DNA from 2 places in the Cobetia sp. UCD-24C genome. Region 1 is predicted to be linked to the other one. Evidence: riboswitches for the same ligand, from Rfam matches in the RefSeq annotation. Region 1 holds a riboswitch; the other holds the start of a gene.
What was found. A riboswitch is a leader RNA that binds a small molecule or an ion and turns the genes downstream of it on or off. The one in region 1 is predicted to bind thiamine pyrophosphate.
Positions count from the first base shown of each region.

Region 2: linked by a shared signal. The riboswitch ahead of thiC (phosphomethylpyrimidine synthase ThiC) and the one ahead of AOG28_RS13140 (ABC transporter ATP-binding protein) in region 1 are both predicted to bind thiamine pyrophosphate.

Region 1 is NZ_LJTD01000009.1:339-8,264, reverse strand. It holds gene AOG28_RS13165 (LysR substrate-binding domain-containing protein) at 1-676, shown strand, start outside; gene AOG28_RS13160 (alpha/beta fold hydrolase) at 856-1,680, shown strand; gene AOG28_RS13155 (MFS transporter) at 1,677-2,945, shown strand; gene AOG28_RS13150 (ABC transporter substrate-binding protein) at 3,082-4,386, opposite strand; gene AOG28_RS13145 (ABC transporter permease) at 4,533-5,300, opposite strand; gene AOG28_RS13140 (ABC transporter ATP-binding protein) at 5,297-6,049, opposite strand; TPP riboswitch at 6,108-6,221, opposite strand; gene AOG28_RS13135 (hypothetical protein) at 6,386-7,351, shown strand; partial or broken gene AOG28_RS13130 (cation:proton antiporter domain-containing protein) at 7,489-7,926, shown strand, end outside.
Region 2 is NZ_LJTD01000003.1:256,976-264,901, forward strand. It holds gene AOG28_RS05310 (lysophospholipid acyltransferase family protein) at 1-877, shown strand, start outside; gene AOG28_RS05315 (PQQ-dependent sugar dehydrogenase) at 1,161-2,282, shown strand; gene AOG28_RS05320 (TIGR04283 family arsenosugar biosynthesis glycosyltransferase) at 2,737-3,549, shown strand; gene AOG28_RS05325 (TIGR04282 family arsenosugar biosynthesis glycosyltransferase) at 3,542-4,267, shown strand; TPP riboswitch at 4,465-4,591, shown strand; gene tenA (thiaminase II) at 4,738-5,397, shown strand; TPP riboswitch at 5,556-5,696, shown strand; gene thiC (phosphomethylpyrimidine synthase ThiC) at 5,823-7,832, shown strand.

The DNA.
Region 1 (7,926 bases):
GACCCACGCGCTGGAGCTGGAGGCGCGTGAGCCCGGCGTGGTGGATGGCAACCTGCGTGGCGAGCTGGAAATCGCCGCCAGCGCCACCATCGGCACCTGGTTGCTGCCGGGGCTGGCGGGGGCCTTCATGCGCGAACATCCGGGCACCGAGCTCAACCTGCGTCTGCGCAATACCCATCAGGTGGTGGAGGCGGTGCTCAACTATGACGCCGAGCTCGGCCTGATCGAGGGTGACTGCCATGCGCCGCGCCTGATGAGCCAGACCTGGCGCGAGGATGAGCTGGTGGTGGTGGCGCCGCCGAGCCATCCGCTGGCCGTGCGTGGCGTGGCGCTCAGCGACGAGGACCTCGCCACGGCCGACTGGATTCTGCGCGAGGGGGGCTCGGGCACGCGGGCGGTCTTCGAGCGTGCACTGCACGGGCGGATCGAGCGCCTCAAGGTGCGCATGGAGCTGGGCCAGCACGAGGCCATCAAGCAGGCCGTATTCGCCGGGCTGGGGCTGGGGTGTCTGTCGCGGCTGTCGGTAGCCGCCGAGATCGCGCGTGGCGAGCTGGTGGTGCTGGCCACGCCCCAGCTCAACCTGAAGCGGCGCTTCTCGATGCTGTGGCACCCGGAGCGTTACCGCAGCCCGCTTTGGCAGGCGGTCAAGGTCTATCTGGAAGCCAGCCCGCGCTGAGCCGTCGAGGACGGAGCCGCCGCGCGCTTGATAGTTTGCTAACATAGGCGCTCCCCGCGAGCCGGCTGCCGCCGAGCCACGCCATTGAGCTACGCCACTGAGCCACGCCGCTGAGCCTGAGCTACTGCGCCTGAGCCACGGGGAGCGTAACGGTCTGTCTAGCGTCCATGGAGATGATGATGAGCACAACGGTCGAGCTTTATTACCACGAGAGCGATGCTCGTGATGGCGCCGAGGAACAGACAACGAGCCAGCAGGACGCGACGCCGCTGGTCATTCTTCACGGCCTGTTCGGCAGTGCCGACAACTGGCGTTCGCATATCAAGTCGTGGTCGCGGACGCGCCGCGTGATCGCGGTGGATCTGCGTAACCACGGCCGCAGCCCGCACGTGGCCGGCATGAGCTACCCCGAGCAGGCCGCGGATGTCATCGCGCTGCTCGACCGCCTCGCCATCGAGCGCTGTGACCTGCTGGGCCACTCGATGGGCGGCAAGGTCGCCATGCAGGTCGCGCTCGAAGCGCCCGAGCGTCTGCGCAGCCTGCTGGTCGCTGATATCGCGCCGGTCGCCTATGGCCACGGGCATGACGATATCTTTGCCGCCTTCGAGGCGGTACGTGACGCGCGCCCGGCCTCACGCAAGGAGGCCGACACGGTGATGGCGCAGCATGTCGATACCCCGGCCATTCGCCAGTTCCTCGCCACCAATCTGGTGCGTCTCGACGATGGCGCCATGGGCTGGCGCGTCGGGCTGGACCATATCGCGGCGGGCTACCCGCAGATCGTCGAGGCGCCGCACGGCCAGGGGCCGGTCGAGCTGCCGGCGCTGCTGTTGTGGGGCTCGCGCTCCAACTATGTGCAGTCCGAGGGCCTGGCGACGATGCGCGAGCACTTCCCTGCGCTGGAAGATGACTCGCTGGAGGCCGGCCATTGGCTGCACGCCGAGCGTGCCAGCGAGTTCCAGCAGGCGGTGGTGGCGTTCCTTGATCGCGTCGCACGCGCTTGAGTACTCCGAGCAGTCACTCCGAAAATCGTCAGCCGGCCACGAGCGAGCGGGTCATCCCGCCGGTGACCACCCACGAGCGCCTGGTGGTGGCGCTGGTCACCCTGCTGCAGTTCGCCGTCATCATGGGCTTCACCATGGTGATGGCGCTGGGCCCCGACTTTGCCACCTCGCTGGGCATTCCGCTGGATCACCTCGGCTATATCGTCGGCAGTTATCCGCTGGCCGCCGCGGTGGGCACTCTGCTGTGGACGCGGCATGCCGATCGCTTCGATCGCCGCTGGGCGGTGCTGGGCTTCCTGTTCGGCGCGGCGCTCTGTCACCTGATCGCCAGCTTCGCCACTGACTTCGAGACCCTGCTGGCGGCGCGCATGCTGGGCGGACTGTTCGGCGGGCCGGCGGCGGCGACGGCGCTGGCCATCGTGATCGACGTGGTGCCGGGAGTACGTCGGGGGCGTGCCATGGGCCTGGTGATGGGTGCCTTCTCGGTGGCCTCGGTGCTGGGGCTGCCGTTTGCGCTGTGGCTGTCGCAGGGCTTCGGCTGGCAGGCGCCATTTCGCGCCGTGGCGCTGTTGGCGCTGCTGGTGTGCGGGCTGCTGGCCTGGATACTGCCGCCGATCCGCGGCCATCTCGACAATCCCGAGACGCGTCAGCGCAGCCGCAAGGGCACCACGATCCTGGACATCCTGGCCCAGCCCGACCATCGCCTGGGACTGGCGCTGATCGCCACGGCGATGTTCAGCAACTTCCTGGTGATTCCCAACCTGGCAAGCTATCTGCTGTTCAATCTGGGCCTGCCGCGTGAGGATCTCGGCGGGCTCTACATGATCGGTGGCGGGCTGTCGCTGGTCGGCATGCAGCTGACGGGGCGGCTGTGTGATCGCTATGGCTGTGTCTGGCCGGGTACCATCACCTGCCTGATGACGGCGCTGGTCGGCTGGGCCTTCCTGTTGCATTCGCCGGGGCCGTCGCTGATCTGGATCGGCTTCGGCGCCTACATGCTGTTCTCGTCGGCGCGGCGTGTGACCCAGAATACGCTCAACAGCTTCATTCCCGCCGACCACGAGCGGGCAGCCTTCACCAGCACCCAGAGTGCCGTGCAGCATCTCAGCTCCGCCGCCGGCAGCTATGTAGGCGCCGGACTGCTGGTCAGCACCCCGAGCGGCGCGCTGGAAGGCATGCCGTTGCTGGTCGCGGTGCTGATGGTCGCGCTGGTGATCCAGCCGCTGCAGATCCTGTGGCTGTCGCGTCGCCTGGCACGCCGCTAGCGCTTGTCAAATAGGCACAAGACGGCGAGAGCGAGCCGGCCCTGAACCCAAAACGCCCTGTCGGAATCTCCGACAGGGCGTTTTGCATGGGGCGCGCAAGCGCTCAGCGTTTCAAGAGCTCTGGGCGCTCAACGCCTCAGGGCGCGTTGACGTCGACGGCCAGGTGGCTCAGCGACTGGCGCTTCTTGATCATGCCGCGCTCGAACAGGAAGTCCTCGAAGTCACGATAGCGGCCGGCATCCAGCGCGGCAGGACGCAGCGCGAAGCGCGGCAGGGTGGCGTACCAGGCTTCCTTGTTGAGCTCGGTATCCAGTGCCGGGTCGGAGTCGCGGAACATCTCCCAGCCCTGGTCCGGATGGTTGATGATCCAGGCAGTGGCTTCGCCGACGGCGGCGAGGAAGCCGGCGTACTGGGCCTGCTTGCGCTCGTAGCTGTCGCTGTTGGCGACGAAGATCAGCTCGTCATAGGTCGGCACACCTTCTTCCTCGATGTAGAAGGCGCGGCCCTTGACGCCTTCCTGGGCCATCTGGGCCAGCTCGAAGTTGCGGAAGGCGCCGGTGACGGCATCGACCTTGCGCGTCAGCAGGGAAGGCGTCAGCGAGAAGTTGACGTTGGTCAGCGTGATGTCATCCAGCGTCAGGCCGCTGTGCTGCAGCATGGTGGAGAGCAGCACTTCCTCGACACCGCCCACCGAGTAGCCGACCCGCTTGCCCTTGAGGTCGGCGATCGACTGGATGTCGCTGTCGGCGCGCACTACCACCACATTCAGCGGCGTGGCGACCAGGGTGCCGATACGCACCAGCGGCAGGCCCTGATCGATCTGCAGGTGCAGCTGCGGCTGATAGCTGATGGCGATGTCGACGCGCTCGGCGGCGGCCAGCTTGGGCGGCACGCTCGGGTCGGCGGGGGCGATCAGCTCGACATCAAGGCCGTGCTTCTTGAACAGGCCCAGCTCCTGCGCCAGCACCAGCGGGGCGTGGCCGGGGTTGGTGTACCAGTCGAGCATGACCTTGAACTGCGTCAATGGCTTCTCGGCGGTGGCAGCGTCCTTGGCAGCGTCATTGGCGGCGCCCTTCGAGTCAGCATCAGCGCTCTGTTCGTCGCTGGCGGCTGGCGGGGCATCCGCAGTCGGTTCAGCACCGTTCTTGGCCTGTTCGGCGGCGCCGGCGGTCGCTTCCACGGCTTCCTGGCTTGCCACCGGCGCGGAGGCGGCCGAGTCGCCGTTCACCCCGACTTCGGCCTGCTGAGCGACGATTTCCGGCGCTGACTGGGTGCTGGTGGCGGGTTCTGCCTCGGCGGCGTGGGCCGACATGGCGGTGGCTGGCAGGCTGCTCAGGCACAGCGTGGTCAGCAGGGTGGCGAAGGCGGTGGACAGCAGCGAGGCACGTGGTGAACGTGTCAGCTGCGCTTTGCGCCGTGGCGCCGATGACGAAAGAGACATGGCGGAGTTCCTTGTGATCACAGGGTAGTGGTGCTGCCGTTCGTGGGCGGCAGTCGTCAGGCTCATGCAATTTGTGTCGAGCGTCGTTGCGTCTTTCGGTTACGCGATCTTGCGGTCTTGCGGTATTTGTCCGAAGCCCCGGCGTGTCAGCTCAGGCGTGTCAGCCGGTCGCGGTGCCAGGGCATCAGGGCGCGCAGCAGCGCATCCAGCGAGAAATAGAGCAGCAGGGAGAAGGCGACCAGCACCAGCAGGGCGGCGAACATCAGGTCGATTTCCATGCGCGCGTTGGCGTTGAGCATCAGATAGCCCAGCCCCTGACTGGCTCCGGCCCATTCCCCGATGACGGCGCCGATGGGGGCGGCGGTCGCGGCCATGCGTATGCCGGAGGCCAGTGCCGGCAGCGCGGCGGGCAGCTGGATATGGATCAGTCGGCGCCATGGACTGGCGCCCAGGGTATGGGCAAGATCCAGCCAGCCCTGTCGGGTCTGGCGCAGGCCGTCGTAGCCGGTGGAGGCGACCGGGAAATAGATGATCAGCGTCGCCATCACCACCTTGGACAGCATGTCATAGCCGAGCCACAGCACCAGCAGCGGCGCGATCGCGAACAGCGGTATCACCTGGCTGATCAGCAGCATCGGCAGCAGCGTGCGGCGCAGGCGGGGAATGAAGGCCAGCGCCAGGGCGGTGGCAAGGCCGAGCAGAATGCCCAGCACCAGCCCGGCCAGTATCTCGCTGATGGTGACGCCAGCGTGATGGGCCAGCAGCGGCGCCTTCTGGATCAGCACCTCGAGCACGGCCTGCGGCGTGGGCAGAATGTAGGGCGGTACGGCGGTAACGGCAATGATCAGCTGCCAAAGCCCCAGCAGGAGCAGCGCGCTGATGACGAGGTGACGCATGGCGTGCAGACGTTTCATGCGGCCTCCTCGCTATCACGCAGGCGGGCGATCAGTTGCGCCTGCGCCGGTGGCAGGGCTGGGTCATCCAGCGGCACCGGGCGTGCGGCGCCAAGCCCCGGCAGGCGTTCCAGCTCGGCGCCGTGACCCGGGAGGCTCGACGGGCGCAGCACCAGCAGCTGATCGGCGAGGCGCAATGCCTCCAGCGGGTCATGGGTCACCATCAGGACGGTGCGGCCCTTGAGCAGGCGGCTGGCCAGATCATGCAGCTCCAGACGGGTGATGGCATCCACCGCCGAGAACGGCTCGTCCATCATCACGACCGGCGCCTGCTGGTAGAGTGTGCGGGCGAGGGCGACGCGCTGGCGCTGACCGCCGGAGAGGGCGTCCGGCCAGGCCTGCTCACGGCCCTCAAGCCCGACCGCGGCCAGCAGCTCATGGGCAAGCTTGCGATTGCGCGGCCGCCGGCGCAGGTCATCGCCCAGCCACAGGTTGTCGATGACGCGCCGCCACGGCAGCAGCAGGTCCTGCTGCGCCATCCAGGCCACGCGGTCGGTCAGCGGCTGACCGTCATCGGTGGCGAGGTCGAGCTGGTGGAGGTCTGACATCTCCAGACCGGCCAGCAGGCGCAGCAGCGAACTCTTGCCGCAGCCGGAGCGCCCCAGCAGTGCCGTCCAGCTACCGGCTTCCAGACGCGCGGAAATATCGCGGAACAGCGTGTGGCCGGCGTAATCGATTCGTGCGTTGTTGAGGGTGAGTCCCAGCGACACAGGCAATTCCGTGGTCAGGCGGCGTGCCGGCAGGAGGAAGCAGGTGACGCGCCGTGCAGGGCACGCGTCGGGGATTCCCTCCGCCGGTATCAACCGGATCAGGTTCCAGGGGTTGTCGCGCGACGTATCGCTGCGGCTCTCAGCCCATCCTCGGGCACCCCCATCCAGGCCGACAGTGTAACGTCACTGTCTTGCCGGTGTCTTGTCCGACGCGGGTCAGGGGGCGGGTCAGGTGGGCAGGGCAGAGATGGCGTGCGAAACGGACTATGCCGATGTGCCACGCCTTGGGTATGCTGAGCTTTACTGTAACAAGACGTGTAGCCCAAGGAGATCATCATGCCCGACACACCGGATCTCTCGACCTGTTCCAGTTATCCCGTTCCCCCACGGCGGCCGAGCACGGCTGAGGCCGTGGGCGAGCCGCGTCCCGTGCCCAGGGGCTGGCCCGAGGAGTCACTGACCCGACGGCTCTCGACCTATCTGGGTCAACCGCTCGAGCCGCTGGCACTCGCCTGGCCGGATAGCGCCAACTGGCTATGGCGCCAGCGTGGCGGCACGCCCGGCCTCATCAAGCTGGCGCGCACCGGCCCAGACCATGACCCCTTCTGGCGCGCCATGCGCGGGGTCTTCGGCGCAGATCGCTGGGCGACGCCGGAGGGCCTGACGCGCCTGGCGGGCGCCTTGCCCGCGCGTCTGCCGATTCCGCCACTGCCCCTGACCTTTCTGGGGCGTCTCGATGGCGCGCCCATCTGGCACCTGCCGTGGTCCAGCGGGCAGCCGAGCGATCTCAGCATCACCTTCTGTGAGCTGCTGGGCGACCAGCTTGGTCGCCTGCATCAGGATACGGTGTCGGGCTTCGGTCAGCCGCTGGCGCAGCCGATGCCGCTATTGCACTGGAATACCCGCGTCACGCGCTTTCTCGCCCATCACCCGCGTCGCGCGGAGCTTGGCACGTTGCTCAAGCGCACCTTCCCGGCGCCGACTCGCGCGGTGTGGTGTCTGCCGGACATGCGCGCCGATCAATATCTATGCGCCGCCACCGGCTGGGTATGGAGCGATTGGGAGGCGCTGGTGTGGGCGCCGATCGAGTTCGACTGGGCGCTGGTGGAGTTGCTGCTGGAAACGCCGGAGCAGCGTCAGGCCTTCATGAAGGGCTATTCGCGCCATGGGCGCATGATCGATCTCGATGGCCAGCGTGAGCTGTGTCGTGCGCTGTTGTGGGCGATGGAGGCCTTCGGTCCGCGGTCCTATGCTGAGCTTGCGGCAGCCCCTGCCTGGGTCTCGCCGCGCAGCCTGGCGTGAAATCCGCGTGCTGCACGCTGCAAGTACATGAAAGGTGTGAAATTTCTCTGCAGCCCCATCGCTGACATGGAATACTGTGGGTGAGTCGTCGTGGACGTCACTCGAGATCTGATGTAGGGCTTGGCGGGGGAGCACTCGTGGTAGAGAACCTGAATTATTATTTCTTGCTGGCAGGCACGCTGATCGCCTTGAGCGTGTTGGCCAGCCGCGTCTCGGCGCGTCTTGGCATGCCGCTGCTACTGCTGTTCCTCGGCCTTGGCATGCTGGCGGGTGAAGATGGCGTGCTGGGCATCCAGTTCGATGACGCCTCATCCGCTTACATGATCGGCAACCTGGCGCTGGCGCTCATCCTGCTCGATGGCGGCCTGCGCACGCGGCTGTCCACGTTTCGTGCCGGCCTGAAACCGGCGCTGGTGCTGGCCACCGTCGGGGTCTTCATGACCAGCGGCCTGGTGGGCCTTCTGGCCATGTGGCTGTTTGATCTCACCCTGATCGAAGGCCTGCTGGTCGGGGCCATCGTCGGCTCCACCGATGCCGCGGCGGTCTTCTCGCTGCTGGGCGGCCAGGGCGTTCAC
Region 2 (7,926 bases), on a different contig from region 1:
CAATCCCCGTGAGCGCCGGGTCACGCGCCAGAATCTGGGCCAGGCCTTCCCGCAGCTCGACAGCCAGGCGCGCGCGCGTCTGGCGAGCGACAGCCTCGCGCATTCCACCGCCACCATGCTGGAACTGGGCAAGGTGTGGCTGGGCGATGAAGACGCCGTGCGCGATTCGATTCTCGAGGTCCACGGCCGCAACCTGCTCGACGAGGCGCGCGCCGAGGGGCGCGGCGTCATCGTGCTGGCGCCACACTTCGGTAACTGGGAAGTGCTCAACTTCTGGCTCTCCAGCCATTTCCCGTTCACCGCCATGTACGAGCCGCCCAAGTTCGAACGCCTCGACCCGATCATCCGCAATGGCCGTGAGCGCATGGGCGCAAGCCTGGTGCCCACCAACTCGCGTGGCGTAGCTGCCTTGCTCAAGGCACTCAAGCGCGCCGAAGCGATCGGCATACTGCCGGATCAGGAGCCGGGCCGTGGCAGCGGCGTCTTCGCCGACTTCTATGGCCGCCCCGCCTATACCGCCACCCTGCTGCCCAAGCTGGTGGCGAGAACCGATGCGCGCGTCGTCACCGGTGTCGCCCAACGCCTGGAAGATGGCCATGGCTTCGCCATCCACTTCCTCGCTGCGGATGAGGGGGTCTATTGCGAAGAGGAGGTCGCCTCGGCACGCGGGGTGAATGCCTCGGTGGAAGCGGCGATCGCCTTGGCACCGGCCCAGTATCAGTGGGAATACAAGCGCTGGCGCAAGAGCCCGCAGGAAATGGAGCAACAACCGGGCTGGCAGGAATCCCGCTTCTATGCGCGCACCTATTCCTTCTTCTCGCTCAAGGGCTGGCGCCGCTATTTCAAGCATCGCCGCAAGGCCAGCAAGCGCGGCTGAGGGCAGCACTGGCGGATCAGGCCATCAGCTCCCAGACTGAATGCGCATGGCTCAATGACAGGAGGCAAGGATGCCGATCCAGACTCACGCCGCTCACCTCACAAGCGCATCCCTGTCCCGGGTGGTGCCGGCACACCTGATGACAGGCTTGGCGACAAGGTTGGCAACAAGAGTGGCGACACGCCTGGTCGTAAGTGCCGTGGCGGCCTGTCTCGCATTGTCTCTGCCAGCCCAGGCAGAGACAGAGGCCCCTTCCTCACTGTCGCTGGTGAGCGCTCAGCAAGTGCCCAGCGATGCCCCAGCGCTCAAGCTGCCTGAGGGCGCCACGCTCGAGCGGCTGGCCTCGCTCGACAGTCCACGCATGCTGCATCTCACTGATGCTGGCGAGCTGCTGATCGGCTCGCGGGCCGAGCGTGTCTATCGCGCTCAGCTGACGCCGGACGGCAACCTCTCTGCCGTGAAGACGCTGGTCGAACTGTCGGGCTACCCTCACTCGCTGGTGGTGCGCGGCGACAAGCTCTATGTCGCGACCACCGCCGCCTTGCTGGTCGCCGACTATTCACCCGGCGAGTCTCTCACCCGCGATGACTTTCGTGAGCTGATCGCCCTGCCCGGCGGCGGTGGCCACAACTCACGCACCTTGAGTCTCGGGCCGGAGGGTGACCTCTATCTGGCGCTGGGCATCCAGGGCAATTGCTCGAATCAATACCTTGCAGGCAGCGAGCAGGGCTACTCCTTCAGTGAACGCCGAGGCGGCGTGCTGCGCCTTGAAGAATCCGGCGATGCGCCGCACTGGCAGCCCTGGGCCAGCGGACTGCGCAACCCGGTAGGCCTCACCTGGCAGCTGGGCATAGAAGGTGAGCCGCGCCTACTGGCCACCAACAACGGCCCCGACCACTGGGGCTATGAGCAACCTCGCGAGCTGGTGGTTGCTGCTCGCGAAGGCAGCTTCCATGGCATGCCCTGGCATCAGTGGGTCGATGGCCGCTGGCAGGCGGATGACTGCATCACGAGCGATTCACCGCGCAAGCGTGACGAGATTGCAGCGCCGCTGGCCGAGATCCCCGCTCGCAGTGCGCCGATGGGAATCGCGGTGGTACCGCCAGAGCATCCATTGGCGGCAGACATGGATGTCGTGGTGGCAGTCCACGGCAGCTGGGGCACGGCGCCCTCCGGCAACGCGGCGGGTGACCCGGCCAGCCGCCGTGAGCCTCGCCTGCTGGGCCTCAAGCTGGCGACGCCAGACACTGAAGCACGCCTGGTGCCAGTGCTGACCGGTCTGCAGGACAGCAGCAGCGGTCAGCGCTGGATTCGCCCGCTCGATGTCCTGTTCGGCCCTGATGGCAGCCTGTACTTCACCTCGGATAGCGGCGCGGCTGGCCTCTATCGCCTCACCTTCGATTGATGGCCTGACCTCCAGCAGAACGGGCTTTTGATAACCGAGGCCCTGGCCCTTATTCACGCGCTCTCTCCAAGCCCTCTGTCCAGGCTCTCTTCTCCAAACCCTCTCTTCAGGCTCTCTTTCCAGGAGCTGCTTGGCAGAGGGCCTATGGACAGGGCCTATGGTTAGGGCCTATGGACAGGGCCTATAAATAGGGCCGATGAATGCAGCGCTTGCCTGCTGCAGACTCAGAAAACCTGCCGTTCATGCCCCGCCTGCGAATTACAGAAATGTAGTCCCGTGCCCTGGCATGCACCCAATGGCCAGCTAGGCATTGTGTGGCCATGGAGCGACTCTGGGTCGACGCCAAGCGTTTAATGAACGATGACGCTTTGAGAGAGCGTCTCTCGCCCGTGCATCCAGCCTACGAACTCCTGCGTATGATCCAACGAATACGCCATCGTCGGAGCCTGCCGCCATGAACCAGCAGCCACCCCCAGCATCACGGACGCCCGCCAACCGGGACTCCCTGTCGAGCACATGCACGCACCTGACGCGCGCTCCCTGGCTGAGCATCGTGATGCCGGTGCATGACGAGGCAGCCGGCATCGTGCAAACCCTGATTGCCCTGAGTCGCCTGCGCGCGGGCGGGGACTGTGAAGTGATCGTGGTGGATGGCGGCTCGACGGATGGCACCCCCTCACTGGCCCGACCGCTGTGTGATGCCGTGCTGAGCAGTGAACCGGGCCGGGCACGCCAGATGAATGCCGGAGCCGCGCGTGCACGCGGAGAATGGCTGCTGTTTCTGCATGCCGATACCGACTTGCCCGACAATGCGCTGGCATTGCTCAAGGAGGCCGTCACGACGCATCGCCGCAGCGACTGGGGCCGCTTCGATGTCAGCATCAAGGGCGAGTCGCCGTGGTTACCGATGATCGCCGCCATGATGAATCTGCGCTCGCGGCTGACCAGCATCAGCACGGGCGACCAGACCCAGTTCGTGCAGCGCTCGACCTTCGAGGCCATCGGCGGCTTTGCCGACATGCCACTGATGGAAGATATCTGGCTGAGTGCCCAGCTCAAGCATCTGACCCCGCCAATGAACCTGACGGCGCGCGTCACGACCAGTGGTCGACGCTGGGAGACCCACGGCGTCTGGCGCACCATCGTCAAGATGTGGGGACTGCGGCTGGCGGCCTGGTGTGGCGTCTCCCCTGCACGACTGGCACGTCTCTACGGCTATCGCGCCGCGGCGCAGGCCTGTGAGCAGCGCGGCATGCCCCATGCGTGATACGGCGTTGCCTACCTTGCCCACCGCTGATGCCGCGTCAGAGGTGCGCCCGACTCTCATCATCTTCGGTCGCCTGCCCATCGCCGGCCACTGCAAGACACGCCTGATCCCCGCACTCGGCCCCGAGGGCGCAGCTCGACTCTATGCGCGGATGCTGAGCCATATCGTTGACCACGCCTGCGCCGCGCGCCTCGGCAAGGTCGTGGTGATGCTGACGCCCGCTGACGAGCCGTCGAGTCAGGCATCTGAACAGGCGGCTCTGCGGGCAGCGCTGGAAGCCCGGCTGCGAAGCATTGTCGACACCTCTGCCGACCTCACCTTCGAGACACAGCCACAGGGGGAGCTCGGTGAGCGAATGTCTCGGGCCATGGCCCGACATCTGCCCGAGGGGCCGGTGTTGCTGATGGGCTCCGACCTGCCGGCGCTGGACAGCCAGCGGCTGCGCGAGGCAGCCCACAGACTGCGCACTCACGACGCGGTGCTGCAGCCCACCGACGATGGCGGCTATGGCTTGATCGGCCTCAAGGCGCCCTGCCCGCAAGCCTTCCTGCTGCCCCGCTGGAGCCATGCCCATGTCTGCCGGGACACTCTGGCGCTGCTGGCACGGGCGGGGAGAACGGCCGCTTGCCTGCCGATCAGCTGGGATGTCGATGAACCGCGTGACCTTGCGCGACTGTCGCGCCACCTGCCGGCGCTCATGGCCGACCTTGCCGCTTGAGGCTTTGCATGAACATGCTCACGGCTTTCTACAAAGCCGCTTGAGGCTCATCACAAGCCCGCTTGAGGCTCTTTATAAGCCCGTCTGAGGCTCTTCACACATTCGGCATGCCTCCCAAAGTCGTATGCATTTTTGCTCACACTGCCCTTCTTCTGCGCCGCAGGGCTGTTACACTCGCTGCATCGTGACTCATATGTCACAGCTTGACGGGGTGCCGGTAAGACCGGCTGAGATGTCATGCGCAGGCAATGTCCTTGCGTGAATGACGATCCCGCCGAACCTGATCCGGCTAGTACCGGCGTAGGGATCAAGCGCGAAGCGATGCCACTCGATATCGTCACCACTTTCTCACGGTGACTGTCGGCACCTCCCCCGCTTTTCCCCTGCTCCTGTTCCGGTACTGGCCACGCTTGCGCCAGAGACCTGTCGCCCCATCACGGGTCGTCAGCACGCTCACCGAGGGATGCGTCATGCCTAGTTTCAACGACCTGACCAGTGCCTGCGCCGAGGAATGGCGTGACTATCTCGAGCACGACTTCGTTCGCCAGCTGGGCGAAGGTCGTCTGCCGGAGGAGTCCTTCCGCCATTACCTGCAGCAGGACTACCTGTTCCTGATCCACTTCGCACGCGCCTGGGCGCTGGCCGCCTACAAGAGCCGCACCCTCGCGGAGCTGCGTCAGGCCACGGCCAGTCTCGACACCATCCTCAATACCGAGCTCGATCTGCATATCGGCTACTGCAGCGAGTGGGGCATCAGCGAGGATGACCTGAGCGAGCTGCCGGAATCCCGCGCCACCCTGGCCTATACCCGTTACGTGCTCGATTGCGGCCAGCGCGGCGACCTGCTTGATCTGCACGTGGCGCTCGCGCCCTGCCTGATCGGCTACGGCGAGATCGCCGAGTGGTTGCTCGATCAGGACACCACCGAGATCGAGAACAACCCGTACGCGGACTGGATCGCGATGTACTCAAGCGATGACTTCAAGGAAGCCGTCGAAGCCGAGCGCGAATGGCTGGATGCGCGCCTCTCGGAAGTCTCGGAGCGCCGACTGGGTGAACTGGTCGATGTCTTCCGGGACGCCACGCGACTCGAGATCGACTTCTGGCAGATGGGCCTCGATCGCGCTTGAGGCATCACAGACTGACGTCCCGACGCTCGCCATGAGCCGCTCGGGATGACGCCATCCTCCATGGATGGCACGACTGACAGGCCAACAGAGCCTGGATGCGAGAAAGCTCCCCGGGGCAAGCCTGACGCTTCGGGCAACACCCTCGCATTGAAATCTGAACACGCTTGACGGGGTGCCGGTGGAACCGGCTGAGATCCTGCATGCATGCTTCGCCGCCCTGACGCGCGAGCTTGCCAGCAAGGGGTCCCGTGGAACCTGAACCGGTTAGGACCGGCGTAGGAATCAAGCTGATGGCCAGCCGCTGCGCGCGGCCGCCTCGCTCCCGGGCCACCTGTTGGCAAGGAGTCGGCGACGACCATCCTCTCCCTGCGCACGGTCTTCCCATGATGACGTCAGCCGTGACGTCGCCCTTTGAGGAGACCTGCATGAGCACTGCCCCGACGACACAAGACCCGCAAGCCACCAACGCCGCCGAGTCACCGCTCGCCTCGCAGCCTGATGCTGCCCCCAAGGCACGCGCGCGTGCCGGTCGCAAGGATGGCAGCCGCCACCTCGCCAGCGAAGCACAGGTCGACGCCGCCGCCATCGCGCCGCTGAGCGGCTCGCGCAAGATCTATATCGAAGGCTCCCGTCCGGACATCCGCGTGCCCATGCGCGAGATCGGCTGCTCGCCGACCCAGACCTCCAGCGGCCTGGAAGAGAACCCGCCGATCGTCGTCTACGATACCTCCGGCCCCTACACCGATCCGGCGGTCGAGATCGACATTCGCCGGGGCCTGGCGCCGCTGCGCGAGCAGTGGATCGAGGAACGCGGTGATACCGAACAGCTCAATCAGCTGAGCAGTGAATATGGCCGCGTGCGCCAGGCCGACCTGCGCCTGTCGTCCCTGCGCTTCGAGCTGGACCACCGCCCGCGTCGTGCCCTGCCGGGCAAGAATGTCACCCAGCTGCACTATGCGCGCCAGGGCATCATCACCCCGGAGATGGAATACATAGCGATTCGCGAGAATCAGCGTCGTATCGCGCTGCGTGAGGAATATCAGGGCAGCGAATCCGTCGAGAGCATTCTGGGCCATCAGCACCCGGGCCACAGCTTCGGCGCCAACCTGCCCGACGAGATCACCGCCGAATTCGTGCGTGAGGAAGTCGCACGCGGCCGCGCCATCATTCCCGCCAACATCAATCACCCGGAAAGCGAACCGATGATCATCGGCCGCAACTTCCTGGTGAAGGTCAACGGTAACCTGGGTAACTCGGCAGTCACCTCCTCCATCGAGGAAGAGGTCGACAAGATGACCTGGGCGATCCGCTGGGGTTCCGACACCGTGATGGACCTCTCGACCGGCGCCAACATCCACGAGACCCGTGAATGGATTCTGCGCAATTCTCCCGTGCCGATCGGCACGGTGCCGATCTATCAGGCGCTGGAGAAGGTCGATGGCGTGGCCGAGAACCTCGATTGGGAGATCTTCCGCGACACGCTGATCGAGCAGGCCGAGCAAGGCGTCGACTACTTCACCATCCACGCCGGCGTCCTGCTGCGCTATGTGCCGCTGACCGCCAGCCGCGTGACCGGCATCGTCTCGCGCGGCGGCTCGATCATGGCCAAGTGGTGTCTGGCGCATCACGAGGAAAGCTTCCTCTATCGCCACTTCGAGGACATCTGCGAGATCTGCAAGGCCTACGACATCAGCCTGTCGCTGGGCGACGGCCTGCGCCCGGGCTCGGTGGCCGATGCCAATGACGCCGCCCAGTTCGGTGAGCTCGAGACGCTCGGTGAGCTGACCAAGATCGCCTGGCAGCACGATGTCCAGGTCATGATCGAAGGCCCGGGTCACGTGCCGATGCACCTGATCAAGGAGAACATGGACAAGCAGCTCAGCGAGTGTGACGAGGCGCCCTTCTACACCCTCGGCCCGCTGACCACCGACATCGCCCCGGGCTACGACCACATCACCTCCGGCATCGGTGCCGCGATGATCGGCTGGTTCGGCTGCGCCATGCTCTGCTACGTGACCCCCAAGGAGCACCTGGGCCTGCCCAACAAGGACGACGTCAAGACCGGCATCATCACCTACAAGATCGCCGCGCATGCCGCCGATCTGGCCAAGGGCCACCCGGGCGCGCAACGCCGTGACAATGCGCTCTCCAAGGCACGTTTCGAGTTCCGCTGGGAAGACCAGTTCAATCTGGGCCTGGACCCGGACACCGCGCGCAGCTTCCACGACGAGACGCTGCCCAAGGACTCGGCCAAGGTCGCCCACTTCTGCTCCATGTGCGGGCCGAAGTTCTGCTCGATGAAGATCACGCAGGAAGTGCGTGATTACGCCAATGAGCATGGTCTGACCGGCGATGCCGACAGCGTGATGGCCGGCATGCAGGAGCAGGCCGACAAGTTCAAGCGTGAAGGCAGCCAGCTCTATCAGGAGGTCTAGGCGAGCGCCTGATACACAGGAAAGCTGACTTTCCGAGCGACACAAAAAACGCCCCGACCAGTGATGGTCGGGGCGTTTTCGTCACATCCTGCCA